3 regions of the Streptomyces sp. NBC_01707 genome follow, and region 3 is predicted to be linked to each of the others. Evidence: riboswitches for the same ligand, from Rfam matches in the RefSeq annotation. Region 3 holds a riboswitch; each other region holds the start of a gene.
What was found. Region 3 has a riboswitch for cyclic di-AMP ahead of OG963_RS09360 (LysM peptidoglycan-binding domain-containing M23 family metallopeptidase). Riboswitches for the same ligand answer to the same signal wherever they lie in the genome.

Region 1 (6,911 bases), 4.0 Mb from region 3:
TTCCGCCTGGACGCTCGGGAAGCTTCTCAACTACGGGCTCGACGGGCTGCTCTCCTTCAACAACAAGCCGCTGCGCGCCGCCCTGTACCTGGGGATGGCGCTGATGTCCGTCGCCTTCGCCTATGCCGCCTGGATCGTCGGCGTCGCCCTGGTGAAGGGTGTGGACACGCCCGGCTATGTCACGCTGATCGTCGTGGTCACGGCGCTCGCCGGGGTCCAGATGGTGATAGTGGGTGTCGTCGGCGAGTACGTCGGCCGCATCTATTACGAGGTGAAGCGGCGCCCGCACTTCTTGGTGAAGGCGTCCAATACCGGCGTACCGAATCAGCAGCGGCCGCGGGAGTTCGTACGCCGATGACGGTCACGGCCCAGATGGCCCGCTTCGCACTCGTCGGCGTCGTGAACACCGGTACGTACTACGGCTTCTACCTGGCCCTGCTGTCAGTGCTGCCGTATCTGGCCGCGCATGTGATCGCGTTCGCGTTGAGCATGATCGGTTCGTTCCTGCTGAACTCGTACTTCACGTACCGGACCCGGCCCACCTGGCGGAAGTTCCTGCTCTTCCCGCTCACCAACGCCGCCAACTTCGTCATCACGACCGGTGGTGTCTGGCTGCTGGTCGACCGTGCCGGCTTCAGCAGCCGCTACGCACCACTGGTCGCGGCGGTGGCGGCCATCCCGATCACCTTTGTGGTCTCCCGCGCGATCATGCTGCGGCCGGACGTGAGGCCCGAAGCGGTCGAACGCGTGCGCTGAGCACAGCGGATTCGGCCCACATCCCCAACTCCTTCCGAATCGTTGGTCGAACCAGTGGCCCGGATCACGCCCACTGCCTAACATCGATCACCGCAAGGTCTTGTGCACCGCCGCACAATCTCTCCCCGGGAGGCTCCTTTGCACCGCCGCCGTCGCACCGCGCTCGTCGTCTCCGCCGCCATGCTCGTCGCGGGGCCGCTGCTCTCCGCCTGCGGGAACCAGGCCCACCCAGGTGCCGCAGCCGTGGTCGGAGGGGACCGGATCGAGGTGTCCACCGTGCAGGCCCAGGTGGCGGAGGTACGCACCGCGCAGCGCGAGTCCGACCAGTCCGTCCAGCTCATCAGCAAGTCGGGGCAGCTCGGCCGGGCCAAGCTGCACGGGCTGATCTTCGACCGGATCCTGGACAAGGCCGCCGCGGACGCGAACGTGACGGTCAGCCGCAAGGAGATCCAGGAGATGCAGCAGTCGGCGGCCACCCAGTCCGGGGGAGAGGAACAGCTGCGGACGACGATGCTCGAGCAGAGCTGGGTCGCCCCGGAGCAGATCGAGGCCGTCCTGCGCGAGCAGGTCCAGCTGACGAAGCTGGCCCAGGCGCTCGGCGCCGACCTGCAGCAGCCCGCCGGGCAGAAGGCCGTCGGCGACGCACTCACCGCGGCATCGAAGTCGCTGCACATCGACGTCAACCCGCGCTTCGGTACCTGGGACGACAAGCAGACCCAGCTCGCCAACTACAAGGCCCCGTGGATCACCCAGGTCACCAAGCCCGCCCAGCAGGAAGCCGCAGCAGGCGCGTAGGTAGGTTGGTGGGGTGAACGCTGAAGATCCCGGTCGTATCGTCCTGCTCACCGCCAGCCACCGGGTCGCGCCCGGGCTGCTGTCCTGGCCGGCCTGGCAGACGCTGCACGCCGCCGACCGGGTGCTCTGCGCCGAGCAGGACCACGCCCAGCTGCCGTATCTGCGCGAGGCGGGCGTCACCGTCGAGCACACCGCGCCCACCGCGCAGGAGCTCGTCGACGCCTGCGCCGGCGGCCGGACCGTCGTGGTCGTCACCGGCGGCGAGGGCAACCAGCCGCTGACGGACGGCCTGGCCCGGCTCGCCGGATCGGGCCGGGTGCAGATGCCGAACCTGGAGCTGCTGCCCGGCTCGTACGATCTGCCGGGCGCCCGCCTCCTCGATCTCGTCCAGGTCATGGACCGAATCAGGGCCGAGTGTCCGTGGACGTCGCAGAAGACCCACCAGGGACTCGCCAAGTACGCCATCGAGGAGGCGTACGAGCTGGTCGAGGCGATCGAGGACGGCGACCGTGACGAGCTGCGCGAGGAACTCGGGGACGTACTCCTTCAGGTCGTCTTCCACGCCAGGATCGCGGAGGAGGACGAGGACCAGCCGTTCTCCGTCGACGACGTCGCGGCCACCCTCGTCGAGAAGCTGATCCACCGCCATCCGCACGTCTTCGGCGACGAGACCGCCGAGACCCCGGAGGACGTGCACGCGCACTGGCTGCGCACCAAGGCCATAGAGAAACAGCGCGACTCGGTCACCGACGGGGTGCCGCTCGGCCAGCCAGGCCTGGCGCTGGCGGCGAAGCTGGCCGGCCGGGTCCGTACCGCCGGACTCGATGTGGCGCTCCCCGCGGGGGACGGCATCGGGTACGAGCTCCTCGCCCTCGCCGTACGCGCGGAACAGGACGGCACCGACCCCGAGGCCGCACTGCGGGCCGCCGGCCGTGCCTACCGGGACGCGATCCTCGCGGCGGAGGGCAACGGATAACGTCAGGGGGTGAACGACAGCCCCGCCGACACCCCCGCCGACGCTCCCGAACTCTTCACATGGGAGTTCGCCACCGACCCGTACCCGGCCTACGCCTGGCTGCGCGAGCACAGCCCCGTGCACCGCACCGCGTTGCCCAGCGGGGTCGAGGCATGGCTCGTGACGCGGTACGCGGACGCCCGGCAGGCCCTCGCCGACACCAGGCTCTCCAAGAACCCGGCGCACCACGACGAGCCGGCGCACGCCAAGGGGAAGACCGGCATCCCGGGCGAGCGCAAGGCGGAGCTGATGACGCATCTGCTGAACATCGACCCGCCCGACCACACGCGGCTGCGCCGCCTCGTCTCCAAGGCGTTCACGCCGCGCCGGGTCGCGGAGTTCGCGCCGCGCGTGCAGGAGCTGACGGACCGCCTCATCGACAACTTCATCGAGGAGGGGAGTGCCGATCTCATCCATGACTTCGCGTTCCCGCTCCCCATCTACGCGATCTGTGATCTGCTAGGCGTCCCCCGTGAGGACCAGGACGACTTCCGGGACTGGGCGGGCATGATGATCCGCCACGGCGGCGGCCCGCGCGGCGGGGTGGCGCGTTCGGTGAAGAAGATGCGCGGCTATCTCGCCGAACTGATCCACCGGAAGCGGGAGAACCCCGGGGACGATCTGATCTCGGGGCTGATCCGGGCCAGCGACCACGGCGAGCACCTCACCGAGAACGAGGCCGCCGCCATGGCCTTCATCCTCCTCTTCGCCGGCTTCGAGACGACGGTCAACCTGATCGGCAACGGGGTGTACGCCCTGCTGCGCAACCCCGGGCAGCGGGAGCGGCTGCAGCGCTCGCTCGACGCGGGGGAGACGGGGCTGCTGGAGACCGGCATCGAGGAACTGCTGCGGTACGACGGTCCGGTGGAGCTGGCGACCTGGCGGTTCGCCACCGAACCGCTGGAGCTGGGCGGGCAGCGGATCGCGGCGGGCGACCCCGTACTGGTGGTCCTCGCCGCCGCGGACCGGGATCCGGAACGGTTCGCCGACCCCGACACCCTCGACCTCTCCCGGCGTGACAATCAGCACCTCGGCTACGGTCACGGCATCCACTACTGCCTGGGAGCGCCGCTCGCCCGGCTGGAGGGACAAGCCGCGCTGGCCACCCTTCTGAGGCGCCTCCCCGATCTGCGCCTTGCGGTGGAACCTACCGATTTGCGGTGGCGCGGGGGGCTCATCATGCGCGGACTGCGCACTCTTCCCGTGGAGTTCCATCCCGGACATCGCTCCGGTGAAGGTGACGCTCTGTCAACTCCGTGACTTTCACGTGATCTGCGCTGCATCGACTTGTGACAAGCGTTCGAGTGCCGCTACGTTCACCGTTCGACTCACCAGTCACTTGTCAGTCACACGGAAGGCAACTCCATGGGCTCCGCGAACGGCAGACACCGTCGCCCTCGTCAGGCACCTGCCATCGTCGTCGCCGCAGGCGTCACCGGCTCGGCCATCGCCATCCCGCTGCTCGGCGCGGCCGGCGCGCACGCGGCCGACGCCACGACCTGGGACCGGGTCGCCGAGTGCGAGAGCGGCGGCATGTGGAGTGCCGATCTCGGCAACGGCTTCTACGGCGGTCTCCAGTTCTCGCAGGACACCTGGAAGTCGTACGGCGGTGAGGCGTACGCCTCGCGTGCCGACCTCGCCAGCCGCTCGCAGCAGATAGCGGTCGCCGAGAAGGTCCTCGACGACCAGGGGCCACGGGCGTGGCCCAGCTGCGCGGTGATCTCCGGGCTCACGGTGGACGGAGCGCTGCCGGGTGTCGACCCGGGAAGCCTGCTGTCGACCGACCCGACGGAGAGCGCGGACCCGTCCGACGAGGCCTCGGACGAGGCGTCGGACGAGGCGAACGCCACGGGCGGATCGAAGTCGTCGTCCGACAAGTCGTCGGAGAAGTCGTCCGGCAAGGCCTCGGGGCAGGCGTCGGGTGCGGCATCGAGCGAGCCGTCGGCCGACGTGCCGGATACGTCCGGTTCAGCCGACTCGTCCCGATCTTCCCGCTCTTCGGGCAACGAGACGGGTGGTAAGCACCGTGGCGCGCCGGCTCCCGAGGTGAGCCAGGGCATGGGAACGGGTGGTGACCGCGACTCGGGCCGCCATGCTTCCCGCGGTAACAGTGACGGACGCGACACGCGCGACTCGGCCGCCGACGGCACATACACCGTTCGGCCGGGCGACAACCTCTGGGCAATTGCTGATGCACAGAAGGTTCATGGCGGATGGCCGGCGCTCTATGAGGCAAACAAGAGTGCTGTCGGCGACGACCCGGATCTCATTCTTCCTGGCCAGAGCCTCGATCTCGGTGTGAAGGCGGAGTGAGACCAATCTGATCAACAGCTTAAATCACCCCAAAAATAGGGGTAGTTCAGAGGCCTATGTCCACTTATGCGTAAGTGAGACATGGGTCTCTTTGCGTTAATCGGCGTGTCTTGTCGGTCAGGCCTGTCCGTATTGCCCCCCACCTGCGAAAACGATGACCGGCCGGACGTGAGTAGGGGATGATTGTCGGTTATGTCCGTCTTTGAATGTGGGGGTTGCGTGCGTTTACGGTCGGAACCGCTCGCACCGCGGGCCCCGTCGATCGTCACGCCGAATCCTGCCGTCGGTCGAAGGGAACAGACGCGTAAAGCGCCGTAGGCAGGAGCGGGGGACCCAGGTAAGCGCCGGAACCGATGGTCGAAGGACCGTCAGGACCGGCTTGGGGTGAAGTCGCGTGCTAGGACATGCGGCCGGGCAACTCACTTGGCCCGAACCCGACAGCTCACCTCGTAGGCGTCGGTGAGGAGAAGTTGCATGCTGCTGAACAGCAAGGGCAAGCACCGTCGCCCGTCCAAGGCCGTCCGTGTGGCCACGCTCGCCGGTGTCGCCGGTGCCGCCATCGCCGTTCCCCTGATGGGCGCCACGGGCGCCTCCGCGGCCTCCGTCGCCACGTGGGACGCCGTCGCCCAGTGCGAGTCCGGTGGCAACTGGTCCATCAACACCGGCAACGGCTACTACGGCGGCCTGCAGTTCTCGCAGTCCAGCTGGGCTGCCGCCGGCGGCACGCAGTACGCCCCGCGGGCCGACCTGGCCACCAAGGCCCAGCAGATCGCCACCGCCGAGAAGCTCCTCGACATGCAGGGTCCGGGCGCCTGGGGCTGTGCCGGCGCCGGCAACCTGACCAACGACGGTGTCGACCCGGGTGTCGACACCGGCTCCGCCGCCGCGAAGCCGGCCGCGCCGAAGCCGGCCGAGCACACCGAGGCCCCCACCGCCTCCCGCTCGGACCGCGGCACCGCCCCCGAGGCCGCGAAGACCGTCACCACGCCGACCGGCCAGAAGGTCGCGAAGGGTGACGGCGAGTACAAGGTGAAGGCCGGTGACTCGCTCAGCAAGATCGCCGAGGCGCACAAGGTGAAGGGCGGCTGGCAGCAGCTGTTCAAGCTGAACAAGAACATCGTCAAGGACGCCGACCTGATCTTCCCGGGTCAGCAGCTCCACCTGACGAAGTAGTACGAGCCTCGGCAGAAAAGCTCTCTCTCCTCCCTGAGCACCCCGACCCGGCGCGGATTCCCCCGTACGCGCCGGGTCGGGGTTTCTGCGCTCAGCGTTCAACTGTTGTGGTTACCGCTCAGTAGATTTCGCAAGATTTGCCCGTCTTCGGGTGCCCTTGGGTCCTTTTTCGTCCCAGGAGGCGGGCGGTCGCCGAACGCAGTGCGCCAAGGCGGTTAGGCTCTTGGCGCAAGGCCAAAGCGACCCTGCACAATCAGCGTCACATCCCAGAAGGAGATGCCTCGTGCCGTCCATCGACGTCGTCGTAGCCCGGGAAATCCTCGACTCCCGCGGAAACCCCACGGTCGAGGTCGAGGTCGGCCTCGACGACGGCAGCACCGGCCGTGCTGCTGTTCCGTCCGGCGCCTCCACCGGTGCGTTCGAGGCCATTGAGCTTCGCGACGGTGACCCCAACCGTTACCAGGGCAAGGGCGTCGAGAAGGCCGTCCTCGCCGTGATCGAGCAGATCGGCCCGGAGCTCGTCGGCTACGACGCCACCGAGCAGCGGCTGATCGACCAGGCGATGTTCGACCTGGACGCCACCGAGAACAAGGGCTCGCTCGGCGCCAACGCCATCCTCGGCGTCTCGCTGGCCGTCGCGCACGCCGCCTCCGAGGCCTCGGACCTGCCGCTGTTCCGCTACCTCGGTGGCCCGAACGCGCACCTGCTGCCCGTCCCGATGATGAACATCCTCAACGGTGGGTCGCACGCCGACTCCAACGTGGACATCCAGGAGTTCATGATCGCCCCGATCGGTGCGGAGTCCTTCTCCGAGGCCCTGCGCTGGGGCGCCGAGGTCTACCACACGCTGAAGAAGGTC
Region 2 (6,911 bases), 6.1 Mb from region 3:
CCGGCCCGGCATCGGGCCGTACGGGTGCCAGACGTGGGCCCGGTCCAGGGTCCGCAGCTCTGCGGGGGAGAGAGGGTCAGGCATTGGGGGCGAGATCCGTCCCCGCGCCGCGTCGGCGAACCGCCACCAGATCCGTGCGCGCGGCCGGAGCCTCGGCGTCGACGACCGTGGGCCCGTCGGCCACGTCACCACAGGGCGCACAGCCCGTGGAGTGTCCGCCGCAACCGCCGCCGGCCTCCGGTTCCGTCCCCGCTTCCGTGCGGTGCCGGGGCAGCGTCGTCGTACCCGCGCCCTCCACCTCGAAACCGGCGTCCGCGATCATGTCCAGATCGGCCTGCCCCGCCTGGCCCTCGCTGGTCAGATAGTCGCCCAGGAAGATCGAGTTGACCAGGTGCAGGGCGAGCGGCTGCATCGAGCGCAGATGCACCTCGCGGCCGCCTGCGAGCCGGACCTCGACATCCGGGCAGACGAACCGGACCATCGCCAGAATGCGCAGGCAGCGCTGCGGGGTGAGGTTCCACTCCTTGGCGAGCGGGGTGCCCTCGAACGGGATCAGGAAGTTCACCGGAACCGAGTCCGGGTCCAGCTCGCGCAGCGAGAAGACGACATCGACCAGATCGGTGTCGCTCTCCCCCATGCCGGCGATCAGACCGGAGCACGCGGAGAGCCCCGCCGCCTGCGCCTGCTGCACGGTCTCCACCCGGTCCGCATAGGTGTGGGTGGTGGTGATGTCCCCGTACGTCCCCTCCGACGTATTGAGGTTGTGGTTGTACGCGTCGGCGCCCGCCGACCGCAGACGGCCGGCCTGCCCCTCGGAGAGCAGACCCAGGCAGGCGCACACCTCGACGCCCTCGTTCTGCTCCTTGATCGCCTCGATCGTCTGCGACACCCTGTCGACGTCGCGGTCGGTCGGACCGCGGCCGCTCGCCACCAGACACACACGCTTGGCGCCGCCCGCCACCCCGGCGGCGGCGGCCTTCGACGCCTCGTCCGGCTTCAGCCAGGTGTATTTGAGGATCTCGGCCTTCGAGCCGAGCCGCTGCGAGCAGTACGAGCAGTCCTCGGGGCAGAGCCCCGACTTGAGGTTGACCAGATAGTTCAGCTTCACCCGCCGGCCGAACCACTGGCGGCGTACCTTTCCGGCCGCGGTCACCACTTCGAGCAGATCGTCGTCGGAGGTCGCCAGCACGGCGAGCGCTTCTTCTCGGGTCGGCAGCTCGCGCCGCAGCCCCTTGTCCACCAGCGTGTTCAGGAGGTCCATGGCGATGATCCTTGCCTACTCCACCGCCCTCAGCCAAGGAGGAACCGGACAACAGAGCCCACAGAGGGTGTGTGTATTGCCACACCATGCCCGGCTGCGCCCCCGGTTAGGGTCTGTGAGCTGCCTACAAAAGGGACCGTCGCCATGCCCCTCGCCCCGTTCGACTGGATCGACGACGAGGCCCGCCGCCGTGCGGACGCCGGACTCGTCCGCACGCTCCGCCCCCGGCCCGCCGAACCGGAACTGCTGGACCTCGCGAGCAACGACTACCTGGGTCTCACCCGGCACCCCGAGGTGACCGCGGCCGCCGCCGAGGCCGCGCACCGGTGGGGTGCGGGCGCCACCGGCTCCCGGCTGGTCACCGGTTCCACCGAACTGCACGCCGGACTTGAACGCGAACTGGCCGCATTCTGCGGTTTCGAGGCGGCCCTGGTCCTCTCCTCCGGCTACGCGGCCAATCTCGCCGCGCTCACCGCCCTCACCGGCCGGGGCTCCCTGATCGTCTCCGACGCGGGCAACCACGCCTCCATCGTCGACGGATGCCGGCTCTCCCGGGCCGAGACCGCCGTCGTACCGCATGCCGACCCCGAGGCCGTCGCGAAGGCGCTGCACGCGCACGACGGCCGCGCCCTGGCCGTCACCGACTCGGTCTTCTCCGTCGACGGTGACGCCGCACCACTGCGCGGACTGGCCGATGTCTGTCGTGCGCGGGGGGCCGCGCTGCTCGTCGACGACGCGCACGGGCTGGGAGTGCTCGGTGAGGGCGGGCGCGGCGCGCTCGCCGCCGCCGGTCTCGCGGGCGGCGAGGGGATCGTCGCCACAGCCACCCTCTCCAAGTCCCTGGGTAGCCAGGGCGGCGCGGTCCTCGGACCGGCCCGGGTGATCGACCATCTGGTCAACACGGCCCGTACGTTCATCTTCGACACCGGGCTCGCACCGGCCGCCGCGGGCGCCGCCCTCGCGAGCCTGCGTCTGCTGCGCCGCGAGCCGGAACGGGCAGGCAGGGCCCGTACGGTCGCCACCGCCCTGTACGAACGGCTGACCGCCGCAGGGCTGACCGCGGTGCGTCCCGACGCGGCCGTCGTCTCTGTGCGGGCGCCTTCGGCGGACGCGGCGGTGCGCTGGGCGGCCGACTGCCGCACGGCCGGGATCGCGGTGGGCTGCTTCCGCCCGCCGTCGGTCCCGGACGGCATCTCGCGGCTGCGGCTCACGGCCCGCGCCGATCTGACGGAGGCGCAGATCGCGAACGCGGTGGAGACCGTCCTGCGGACGGCTCCGGCGGCCTGACCGGAGCCGCGAAACGGCCGGTGAGCCGGCCCGTCAGTCGGCCGTGCCGTCGGTCAGGCCGGAGACGAACGACTTCCAGGCCGCCGCCGAGAACCGCAGCGGCGGCCTGGACACGTCCTTGGAGTCCCGCACGGCAAGCCGCTCCGGGCCGAACGGAGCTGCTTCCACGCAGTTGTTCATCCCTGTGCTGCGGCTGCTGCGCCGCCACCGTAACTCGTGCTCTGCGAGGCAATCGGACATCGGGCCCCCTCGGGCAGTCTGAGGTTCCTGGTGCCCCTCCCGGCAAGCTTCGCCCCGTCGGGCGAACAGTGCCGGTCGCGGCACTAACCGTCGCGGTCGATCGCGGCGATCAGGTCCAACGAGTGCTCCGGCGACAGCGCGTGTGCCTGCAAAGTGCAGAAGGCCGAGCTGTACGCCTCAAGGTCTTCTTTCCGTTCCAGGTAGAGGCTACTCGTCAAGTGGTCGAGAACGACCACATCCAGATCAGAAGTGTTCGGAAAGGAGAAGATAATGAAAGGTCCGGTGAGTCCCATGTATCCACCCACTGAGAACGGCAACAACTGCAGCTCTACATGGGGGAGTTGGGCGACCCGGATCAGATGGCGCAGCTGATTGCGCATCACCCGGCGCCCGCCGACCTCGCGCCGCAGCACCGCCTCGTCGAGCACCGCGGTCAGCCGTAGCGGCGGCTCGGTACGGAGCACCCCCTGCCGGGCCAGCCGCACTTCCACCAGCGAGTCCAGCTGGCCGGCGGGCAGTCCGTCCAGCGACGCACGGGTCACCGCACGCGCGTAATCGGCGGTCTGCAGGAGCCCCGGCACCACCGAGGTCTCCAGCGTGCGGGCGGTTCGGGCCTGGGACTCCAGACTGATGAAGTCCCGGTACTGGGGCGGGATGAGACCGCGGTAGGCGTGCCACCAGCCGGTTCCGCCGCCGCCCGCCGAGCCCGCGAGCGTCTCGAGTAGCGTCCGCAACTGCGGGTCGTCCAGACCGTAGGCATCCAGCAGTCGGCTCACATCGGCCGGTTTCACACCGCTGGTACCGGTCTCGATCCGGCTCACCTTCGACTGATGCCAGCCGAGCAGCTGTGCAGCGTCACGACTCGTCAGTCCGGACGTGTGGCGCAGACTCCGCAGCTCCTCCCCGAGCTTGCGGCGGCGCACCGTGGGACCGTGCTGCATGCGCGGCCTCCCTCCCTCTCGTGCCGAGGGGCCATCTTGCCGCCCATGTGCGTTATTCCGGGCCATAGTTCACCGCTTCGAGCGACAGATATATGCATATCTTGGTGGATCGCCGTCACGGAGGGCCGGATCAGTGGCAGTCTGGCGCGAAGCGCATCCCGGGTCGATCGCGGGTCGGTCCGGGCGGGAAAAGGACGGCTCGCCATGGCAGACCATCAAGAAGCACGTGTCACTCTGCCGAGCGAGCCGCTCTCGGTCTCCTCGGCCCGGAGATACGTGGCGGAAGTGCTCGCCGACTGGGGTCTCCCCGATGACACGGAGACTGCCGACACCATCCGGCTCATCGTCTCCGAGCTCACCACCAACGCCGTCCAGCACACCTTCGGCCAGTCGCCCACCTTCACGGTGGACCTGCGGCTGGAGCGGGAGGAACAGCTGCATCTCGGGGTGACGGACAGTCACCCCCGCTGGCCCCAGCGACTGCCCGCTGCCGTGCGGCAGGACAACGGGCGCGGCATGGTGATCATTCGCTGCCTGGCCAAGGAGTGCGGGGGACGGCTCACGGTCACGCCGACCGCCGAAGGGGGCAAGACCGTCTGGATCGAGCTCCCCTGGACGTTCCCCGTCCAGACCTGACCACCGTCCTCGCAGACCCTGACTCATGCCCGGCCCGGCCCGGACGTCGCGTCGCCGGTGGCGGTAGCGATGGCGTCGTCGGCCGTCGCCGTGCATGGTCACTGAGCGGCCCTCCCGAAGCCGTCGCGCGGCAGTGCGCACAGCGTCGCGGCCGGCCCACTCGCCGAGGTGCGCCACAGCGATGGTCCGCCGGACAGGCGCGGTTTCCCCGTCGCGTGGACGGGTGCGTCGGCGCCATCGCGGCGACCGTCTCAGGCACCACCGCCGTGCCGATCCCCGCATCGACCGGGGCGCAGGTCGGCCCTGGACCGGTACCCGCACACCAATGGCGGATGTCACCCCCCCCGCCTCGGCCGGAGTGTTCTCCACTCCGCGGCGGGGTGTACGTCCTCCACCTCGGGATCAGCGCTCTGCACGCGGCGCCGCGCCGCACCACGGACGGGGCTCCGACGCGGGGCGGGCCGGTGGGCCTTCCGTGACCGGATCAGGACGCGTGCTGCGCCGAGGGCGGCTGCGGCGCGCAGCGCGCACCGCGCCGGGGACGGTGCTGGCCACCGGCACCCTGCTGCCCCGGGCCGACGGAGGTGACCGGCCACCTGAAAGGCGGAGGACGCGGAGGTCAGCGGACCCGTCCGTACCAGACACTCCGCGTCCAGATCTTCTCCAGCCGCACCACGGAACCGGTCTTCGGCGAGTGCCAGATTCTGCCCCTACCGGCGTAGATCCCTACGTGGTAGACGCCGCGCCCCCAGTGGAAGAAGACCAGATCGCCACGGCGTCGCTGCGAGGCCGAGATGTGCCGGGTCTTGTTGTACTGCTGCTGGGCCGTGCGGGGGAGCTTCTTGCCCACCCTTTTGAACACGTACATCGTCAGACCCGAACAGTCGAAGCGGTGGGGGCCTGTGGCCCCGTACCGGTACGGCGATCCCTTCTTCGACGCGGCGATGTTGAGCGCCTTCGTGGAATGAGCCGCGGCCTGGGCTTCGACCACAGCGCCGGGGGCGATCACGGAGCCGCCGACGGCGGCGAGCGTCAGAACCGTGGCGGTGCCGGCCCGGGTGAGCAGAGACGGGACATGAACCTGCGCAGTCATGCGCAACCCTTCGTCAGCCGCCTGTGAAGGATGACCTGTCGGGTTCGGGCTGGCGAAGTTGCCCGGCCGCACTCGGCGGCTTCACCCCGAGGGTCGACCGGATGTCCGGTCGACCCGTTGTGCTCGGGTCCTCCACTCCTGCCGATCCACCTCTGTCGACCAGGCATCCGGGCGGCGGCAGGACTCGGCGTCCGCCCGAACCGCCCCGCCGCGGTGGCGGGGGCTTGTCGTCCCACGGATCTTGACTCACCGAGTGCCGGATTTCCTAGGATTCACTGCGATATGGAAGTTTCGTCGTGATTGACCCGTACGGGTGGGTACAGTCGCACCGTGAACCCGGCCGGTCTCCCCGACCGGTCCCGTACCAGCGGCGGAATGGCAGACTCCGTTCACCGGCCACTCCGGGGGCGCAAGTTGAACAATCCCTCGCGCGGGGGACCTCCTACGCCGAACGAGCGAGGAATTTTGATCAGGCCGCCGGGCGTGTCGCGGAAGGGAGTTGATCAACTCGTCTGGGCAGGGGGCACGGTGACCCGTCGGGCCCGTCGTTCCCCGTCCAACACGCGGAGCGCTCGCGCCAAGGTGGCGGCGTGGATCTGCGCTTCACCGCGCTCGTGCATCGACGCGAGTGCGTTCCGCAGGGCGACGGCCCGCGAGGCGAGTGCCTGCGCGGCGCGCAGCGCGCCGTAGGTGTCGCTGCCGTGTGCGGGGTTGATCCGCCCCAACTGGTCGAGCACTTCCAGATAACAGTCGATGAACTCGGCCTCGGCGCGCGTCAGTGCGGGCAGCGGCGGGAACTCCGGTGGCTGCATCGGGTGTTCACCTCGCGGCGTTCGGCGGGAGCGACTTCTTGCGGTTCTCCAGAACGTGGTCCACCAGGCCGTACGCCTTGGCGCCCGGGGCGTCGAGGATGAGATCGCGCTCGATGTCCGCGGCGATCCGCTCGGCAGTTCGCCCGGTGTGACGGGCCAGCAGGCGGGTGAGCTGCTCACGGATGCGGATCAGTTCCCGTGCCTCGATCTCCAGATCGGACGGCTGGCCCTGCAGCGCCTCGGGAAGCGCGGGCTGCTGCACGACGACCCTGGCACCGGGGAGGGCGTGCCGCCGGCCGGGGGCGCCCGCGGCGAGCAGCAGGGCCGCGCTGGAACCGGCCTGTCCGAGGCAGAAGGTCTCCACCTCGCAGGTGAGGTACTCCATCGTGTCGTAGATCGCCGCCATGGCGTCGAACGATCCGCCGGGGGAGTTGATGTAGAGGGAGATGGGCCGGTCGGGTGCCGCGTGTTCCAGGTACATGAACTGCGCGATCAGGTCGGTGGCGGCGGTGTCGTCGACCGGAGTGCCGAGGAAGACGATCCGCTCGGCGAGCAGCTTGGAGTACGGGTCGAGGGTGCGGGTCCCGTCGGTCGTGCGTTCGGTGAACTCGGGCAGTACGTAACGGGCGGCAGGGCGGAAC
Region 3 (6,911 bases):
TACGGACCAGCCGCTCCCCCATGACCAATCTTCACCTCGGCGGGGAGCGCGGAGATCTCGACGAGGTCCGCGTGGCCGTCCGGGCGGCGGGCGGCAGCTGGGCCGAGGTCCTCGCCGTGTGCGAGAGGGCCGCCGCCTGCTTCCCGGAGACGCTGTGCGTGGCCGTCGATCTGCTGCCCGCGACGGGCTGGCGGCGGTTCGCCGTCGGCGAGGTCAACGCGTTCGGCGATCTGCTGCCACGCCTGACCGGCCTGCCGGGCAGTGGCGCCGAGGGCCTGGACACCTATGCGGCGCAGGTCGCCGCCGTACTGAACAGAGCAAGGAACCACCGTGCAACCACCAGCGCCTGATACCGGCCGGTCCCCCACCGACGCCCGGAACCCGGACATGAGCGGGATCGTGGGCAGCCACGACCTGTTGCTGATCACGCTCGACACCCTGCGGTACGACGTGGCGGCGGAGCTCGCCGCCGCCGGCCGCATCCCGCATCTGGCCCGCCATCTGCCGGGCGGGGTCTGGGAGAAGCGGCATGCTCCCGGCAGCTTCACATACGCCTCCCACCAGGCGATCTTCGCGGGCTTCCTGCCGACGCCCGCCGCGCCCGGCCCGCATCCGCGGCTGTTCGCGGCGCGCTTCGCGGGCAGTGAGACCACGGCTTCCCGTACTTTTGTCTTCGACACCCCCGATCTGGTGTCCGCTCTCGCCGGGGCCGGCTACCGCACGGTGTGCATCGGTGGCGTCGGATTCTTCAACCGGCAGGGCCCGCTCGGTTCGGTTCTGCCGGACATGTTCCAGGAGAGCCACTGGGAACCGGAGTTCGGGGTTGCGTCACCCACTTCCTTCGAGGCCCAGGTGACCCGGGCCGAGCAGGTCGTCGCCCGGCTTCCGGCCGAACAGCGGCTGTTCCTCTTCGTCAACGTGGCTGCGCTGCACCAGCCCAACTGGTTCCACCGGCCGGGCGCCACCCCGGAGGCGGGTGACTCCCGCGCCACGCATGCCGCCGCCCTGGAGTACGTCGACGCGCACATCGGCCGGCTCTTCGCCGCCGCGAGCAGCCGCCGCCGTTGCTTCGCCATCGTCTGCTCCGACCACGGCACGGCGTACGGGGACGACGGCTACACCGGTCACCGGCTCGGCCACGAGTCCGTATGGACCGTTCCGTACGCGCACTTCTTCCTCGAACCGGGGGCCACCGCATGCTGACGAGTCAGCCCACCATCCGCCCGTATCAGAGCTATGTCTACGCCTATCCGCACAAGACTGCGTACGGGAAACTCGACTCACACCCCACCGGGCGGCCCGTGCTGCGCGAGCTGTGGGCGGCCGAGCGCAAGGACGCGCTGTCGCTCTATCTCCACATACCGTTCTGCGAGGTCCGCTGCGGCTTCTGCAACCTCTTCACCCGGATCGGCGCTCCCGATGAGCTGACGACCCGCTACCTCGACGCGCTGGAGAGACAGGCCACCGCCGTCCGGGACGCGCTGGGGGACGAGGCGCCGGTACGGTTCGCCGCCGCGGCGTTCGGCGGCGGCACCCCCACCTTTCTGACCGCCGCCGAACTGGACCGGCTCTGCGACATCGCGGAGCAGCGGATGGGTGCCGACCTGCGCTCCGTACCGCTGTCGGTCGAGACGTCGCCGTCGACCGCGACGGCCGACCGGCTGGCCGTCCTCGCCGACCGCGGGACGACCAGGATCAGCATCGGCGTACAGAGCTTCATCGACGCCGAAGCCCGCGCGGCGGTCCGTCCGCAGCGCCGGGCCGATGTGGAAGCCGCCCTCGGCCGGATCCGTGACGTGCGCATCCCGGTCCTGAACATCGACCTGATCTACGGCATCGACGGGCAGACGGAGGACAGTTGGCGCACCTCGCTGGACGCCGCGCTCGGCTGGCAGCCGGAGGAGCTCTACCTCTATCCGCTGTACGTGCGCCCGCTGACCGGGCTGGGCCGGTACGGCGCCGACGTCGAGGCCGCGGCGGACGCCGCGTGGGACGAGCAGCGGCTGCGGCTGTACCGGGCGGGCCGGGACCATCTTCTCGCCCACGGCTACGAGCAGGTGTCGATGCGGATGTTCCGCCGCACCGACGCCCCGCAGGAGGGCCCCGCCGACTACGCGTGCCAGACGGACGGCATGATCGGTCTGGGCTGTGGCGCCCGTTCGTACACCACACGGCTGCATTACTCGTTCGACTACGCGGTGGAGATGCGTGAGGTGCGGACGATCATCGACGACTACACCGCCACCGAGGACTTCTCCCGCGCCGAAGTGGGTCGCCACGTCGACGGCGACGAGGCGCGCAGACGCCATCTCCTGCAGTCGCTGCTCCAGGCCCAGGGGCTGCGACCGGGCGAGTACCACGAACGGTTCGGCACCTTGCCCGGCGACGACTTCCGCGCCGAGCTGGACCGGTTCGAGGCGCGCGGCTGGCTGGACGGCGCCGCCGGTGCGACCGGGCTGCTGCGGCTGTCGCCCGAAGGCCTCGCGCATTCCGACGCGCTGGGTCCCGAGCTGTTCTCCCCAGCCGTACGGGCCGCGATGGCCGCGTACGAACTGAAGTGAGCGCGCCCATGGACCTGACGATCCTGTACCGCGGTCCGCTGGCGTCGTGCGACTACGACTGCCCGTACTGCCCGTTCGCCAAGCGGCGCGACAGTCCGGAACAGCTGCGTGCGGACCGTGCCGCGCTGGAGCGGTTCACCGCCTGGGCGGCGGCACGGACCGGCGACCGGATCTCGGTGCTGTTCACGCCCTGGGGCGAGGGGCTGGTCCGCTCCTGGTACCGCCGGGCGCTGGTCGAGCTGGCACAGCTGCCGCACATCGGCCGGGTCGCGATCCAGACCAATCTCAGCGGCCGCACGCGGTGGCTGGCCGAAGCGGGTGAGTCCACCCGCGACAGGATCGCGCTGTGGTGCACGTACCACCCGGGACAGACGCCGTACGACCGCTTCCTCGCGAAGTGCCGGGAGCTGACCGGCCTCGGTGTCCGGTACAGCGTCGGCGTGGTGGGTCTCGACGAGCATCTCGACGAGGCTCGACGGCTCCGTGCCGACCTGCCCGGCGAGGTCTATCTCTGGGTCAACGCGGCCGAGGGGCGTAGCTACACGGACGAGGAGGCGGACCGCTGGACGTCCCTCGACCCCCTCTTCCCGTACAGCCGGGATCCGCATCGCTCGGCCGGGATGCCCTGCCGGACCGGCGAGTCGGTCATCTCGGTGGACGGGGACGGTACGGTGCGCCGCTGCCACTTCGTCCCGGCCGAGCTCGGCAATCTCTACGACGGCAGCTATCGGCGGGCGTTGGGCCCGCGGGCCTGTCCGCTCGCCGTGTGCGACTGCCACATCGGATATGTGCATCTGGAGACGCTGCCGCTGTACGACGTCTTCGCGGGCGGGGTGCTGGAACGCATACCGGCCGAGCCGGCGGGCGTACCGGCTCACCGGGATCAAGCGTTGCTGCCGTTGTTCCCGGTCGGCGGACGAGCCTGATCGAACCGGACGGGTCGCTGCGAGCGCGCCCGTCCGGCCGAAGAGGACACCGCGCCGGTCACAGCGGCAACAGGTCGGGGCGCTTCGCCTCGACGTGGTCACCGGAGGACTCGCCGCGCAGCCGCCGCCCGATCCAGGGCACCAGATATTCGCGGGCCCAGTGGATGTCGTCGCGCCGTACCTCGAGCGTGCCGCGCTGTGCCTGCGGCGGCCACTCCTGGTCGGGGTCGGCCGGCACATCGAGGCCGAGGACCTGGGCGGCGCGCAGCGCGACCCGGGTGTGTCCCTCGGCCGACAGGTGGAGCCGGTCGTCGTCCCAGGCGCGCCTGTCCTGCACGGACCGCAGCGACCACAGGTCGAGGACCGGGCAGTCGTAGCGGTCGGCGATGGACCGCACATGGGCGGTGTAGGTGGCGATCTTGCCGCGCAGATGGCGCAGTACGGGAACGCCGCGGGTGTCGAAGCCGGTCGTGACCATGACGGTGCCGACCGACCGTGTCAGGTCGGCGACCGCGCGCTCGAACCGCTCGGCCACGTCGTCGGGGTCGGTGCCGGGCCGGATGATGTCATTGCCGCCCGCGCAGAAGCTCACCAGGTCGGGGGCGAGCTGCTTGGCGCGCGGCACCTGTTCCTCGACTATCTGGTCGAGGAGGCGTCCGCGTACGGCGAGATTGGCGTAACGGAAGTTCCCGTGAGCCGAACCGGCGGAACCGGTGTTCGTCGCCGCGTCGGGGTCGGGGAGCTGGTCCGCGAGGAGTACGGCGAAACGGTCCGCCCAGCCGACGAAGGTTCCGTCCGGGCCGGGGTCACCGACCCCCTCGGTGAAGCTGTCGCCAATCGCTGCGTACGACCCGATGGCGCCATGCCGGTTGTTGACGCCACGTTGATTTTTTCTCGAATCGTCTGCCACAAGGGCACATCCTGCACTGCCGAATGTGACCTACGCGACCGTAATAAGGGGTTGACGGGAGGTGAGATAGACCACCCGGTCAGGTTTTGGTAAAGAGGGAATAAGCGAAGGGGCGGTGCGCCGCCGCGCACCGCCCCTTCAACAAGCCGTTCGGATCAGGCCTGATCGGATCAGATCAGACGGAGATTCCGTGCGACGCCAGGAAGGCGACAGGGTCGATGTCCGAGCCGTACGCGGGACCGGTGCGGACCTCGAAGTGGAGGTGCGGGCCGGTGACGTTGCCGGTGGCACCGGAGAGGCCGATCTGCTGGCCGGTCGAGAGGGTCTGACCCACCGAGACGGAGAGCGCGGACAGGTGGCCGTACTGCGAGTAGTGGCCGTCGGCGTGCTTGACGACGACCTCGTTGCCGTACGCGCCACCCCAGCCGGCAGTGACGACGGTGCCGGAGGTGATCGCCTTCACGCTGGTGCCGGTGGAGACCGGGAAGTCGATGCCGGTGTGGCTGCCACTGGACCAGTTGGCACCGGAGGCACGGTAGTTGGTGGTGTGCTTGCCCGGAACCGGGGCGACGTAGCCGGAGCTGCTGCTCTGGGCGGGCGCGGGCTTGGTGACCGCCGGAGCCTTCGACGGAGCCGGGGCGGCCGGCGTGGTGCCGGTGGCCGCGGCAGGGCCGCCGAGGGTCAGCTTCATGCCCGGGTGGATCAGGCTCGGGTTGCCGCCGATGACCTCACGGTTGTCCTGGTACAGCTTCTCCCAGCCACCCTCGACCTTGTTGTCGGAGGCGATCTTCGACAGGTAGTCGCCGGCGACGACGGAGTACGTCCGGGTCTCGGACTGCTTCTTCGCGACCGGGGCGGCCGGAGCGGCGGCGGAGTGCGCGGCGGGGGCGGCCTGCTCCGCGGCGTGGGCACCGGTGGCACCGAGCAGCGGGAGGGCGATGACGGCCCCGCCGGCGCCGACGGCGGCAACGCCACGAGCGATGGTGCTGGACTTCGGACGACGGTGCTTACCCGATATGGGCATGAAGAATTTCCTCTCCGGCGCCTACGAGGTGAGCTGTCGGGTTCGGGCTGGAGATGCCCGGTCGCATGAGGTGCGACTTCACCCCGAGCCGGCCGGATTTCTCCGGTCGGCGGCTTACCTGGTTCCCCCGCTCCTGCCACACGATGAGTGGATGCGAATTCCGGTCGGCGGCAGGATTAGGCGGTCCGTCCGGATTGACGGTGACCGTAAACGAGTGAGGACGAGCAGAACAAGCCATCGGTTGCGTGCCGGAATCCGCGCCAGGAAATCGGCGCGGAATTCCGGTCACACTCCGTGGATTAAGGATCTTGGCTTTCCGCGCGGTGCACGGAATCCCCGCCCCCCGCACCAGCACACACCGTCACAGATATGATCCCGCTCACGAAAGGCCCCTCATCTACCGCTGAATCAGGGCATGTTCGACTAAATGCCTCAATACGGACATGTCATGAACATCATCCGCGGCGGAGCCTCAGCACCTTCGCGTCCAGATCCCCCCGCAGGCCGGTGTGCAGCCCCTGATGCAGCAGCACGGAACCGTGGTGGACGGCCCCGGTGTCCGAACAGGTGTAGGTCGCCGTGGGGTCGAGCCCACGCAGCCGCAGGACCGGCGGCAGCTCCCCGTACCTCTGTGTCTCCAGCCACATGAGCACGACGGTCTCGTCACCGCGTGTGTACTGCACGGCGCCGAGCCCGCCACGCGGCGCACGCAGCCGGTACAGCGCACCGTGCTGCACCACCGGGCGGATCTCCTTGTACAGGTCCACCCAGCCCCGGGCCTCGGCCAGCTCCTCGTCGCTCCACTCGGTGAGGTCTCCGCCGACCCCGAGCACCCCGGCCATCGCGCTCACGAACCGGAAGCGCAGCGAGCTCACCCTGCCGTTGAGCTGGACATTCGGACTGTCGGTCACCCAGGCGGCCATCACTCGAGCCGGATGGATCTGCCCGAAGCCCTCCTGGATGGCGAGCCGGTCCAGCGGGTCGGTGTTGTCGGAGGTCCACACCTGGTCGGTACGGGCGAGGATGCCCAGATCGATCCTGCCACCGCCGCCCGAGCAGGACTCGAAAGCGACACCGGGGTGAGCCGCCCGCAGCCGGTCGATCAGCGCGTACAGCGCATCCACATGCTCGATCCAGAGCTTCTGCGGATACTCCTCGCCCGGCCACCCCGCATCGGTGAAGCAGCGGTTGAAGTCCCATTTCACATAGTCGATCGGGGCGCTGGAAAGCAGTGAGTCGAGCTGTTCCCACAGATGGTTCCGCACATCGGTCCGGGCCAGATTGAGCACCAGCTGATGACGGAACTCCGTCCGGGTCCGGCCGGGAAAGTGCTGCACCCAGTCAGGGTGCGCGCGATACAGGTCACTGTCGGCGTTCACCATCTCCGGTTCGACCCAGATGCCGAACTGCATGCCGAGCGCGTGCACTTCGTCGGCGAGCGGCTTCAGTCCGCCGGGGAAGCGCTCGGGGTTCGGGGTCCAGTCGCCGAG

Region 1: another riboswitch for cyclic di-AMP. It lies ahead of OG963_RS27065 (transglycosylase family protein); the one in region 3 lies ahead of OG963_RS09360 (LysM peptidoglycan-binding domain-containing M23 family metallopeptidase).
Region 2: another riboswitch for cyclic di-AMP. It lies ahead of OG963_RS36755 (C40 family peptidase); the one in region 3 lies ahead of OG963_RS09360 (LysM peptidoglycan-binding domain-containing M23 family metallopeptidase).

What each region holds. Positions count from the first base shown of each region.
Region 1 covers NZ_CP109190.1:5,999,585-6,006,495, forward strand. The annotation lists gene OG963_RS27035 (glycosyltransferase family 2 protein) at 1-358, shown strand, start outside; gene OG963_RS27040 (GtrA family protein) at 355-756, shown strand; gene OG963_RS27045 (SurA N-terminal domain-containing protein) at 895-1,551, shown strand; gene OG963_RS27050 (nucleoside triphosphate pyrophosphohydrolase) at 1,565-2,527, shown strand; gene OG963_RS27055 (cytochrome P450) at 2,537-3,826, shown strand; gene OG963_RS27060 (transglycosylase family protein) at 3,932-4,879, shown strand; cyclic di-AMP (ydaO/yuaA leader) riboswitch at 5,180-5,350, shown strand; gene OG963_RS27065 (transglycosylase family protein) at 5,354-6,052, shown strand; gene eno (phosphopyruvate hydratase) at 6,336-6,911, shown strand, end outside.
Region 2 covers NZ_CP109190.1:8,192,319-8,199,229, forward strand. The annotation lists gene OG963_RS36725 (adenosylmethionine--8-amino-7-oxononanoate transaminase) at 1-84, opposite strand, end outside; gene bioB (biotin synthase BioB) at 77-1,261, opposite strand; gene OG963_RS36735 (8-amino-7-oxononanoate synthase) at 1,406-2,548, shown strand; gene OG963_RS36740 (DUF397 domain-containing protein) at 2,582-2,788, opposite strand; gene OG963_RS36745 (helix-turn-helix transcriptional regulator) at 2,872-3,729, opposite strand; gene OG963_RS36750 (ATP-binding protein) at 3,934-4,365, shown strand; gene OG963_RS36755 (C40 family peptidase) at 4,985-5,458, opposite strand; cyclic di-AMP (ydaO/yuaA leader) riboswitch at 5,462-5,658, opposite strand; gene OG963_RS36760 (hypothetical protein) at 5,962-6,270, opposite strand; gene OG963_RS36765 (ATP-dependent Clp protease proteolytic subunit) at 6,278-6,911, opposite strand, start outside.
Region 3 covers NZ_CP109190.1:2,045,491-2,052,401, forward strand. The annotation lists gene OG963_RS09335 (STM4014 family protein) at 1-350, shown strand, start outside; gene OG963_RS09340 (STM4013/SEN3800 family hydrolase) at 388-1,203, shown strand; gene OG963_RS09345 (STM4012 family radical SAM protein) at 1,197-2,561, shown strand; gene OG963_RS09350 (STM4011 family radical SAM protein) at 2,570-3,487, shown strand; gene OG963_RS09355 (SGNH/GDSL hydrolase family protein) at 3,546-4,397, opposite strand; gene OG963_RS09360 (LysM peptidoglycan-binding domain-containing M23 family metallopeptidase) at 4,573-5,421, opposite strand; cyclic di-AMP (ydaO/yuaA leader) riboswitch at 5,425-5,581, opposite strand; gene OG963_RS09365 (alpha-galactosidase) at 5,877-6,911, opposite strand, start outside.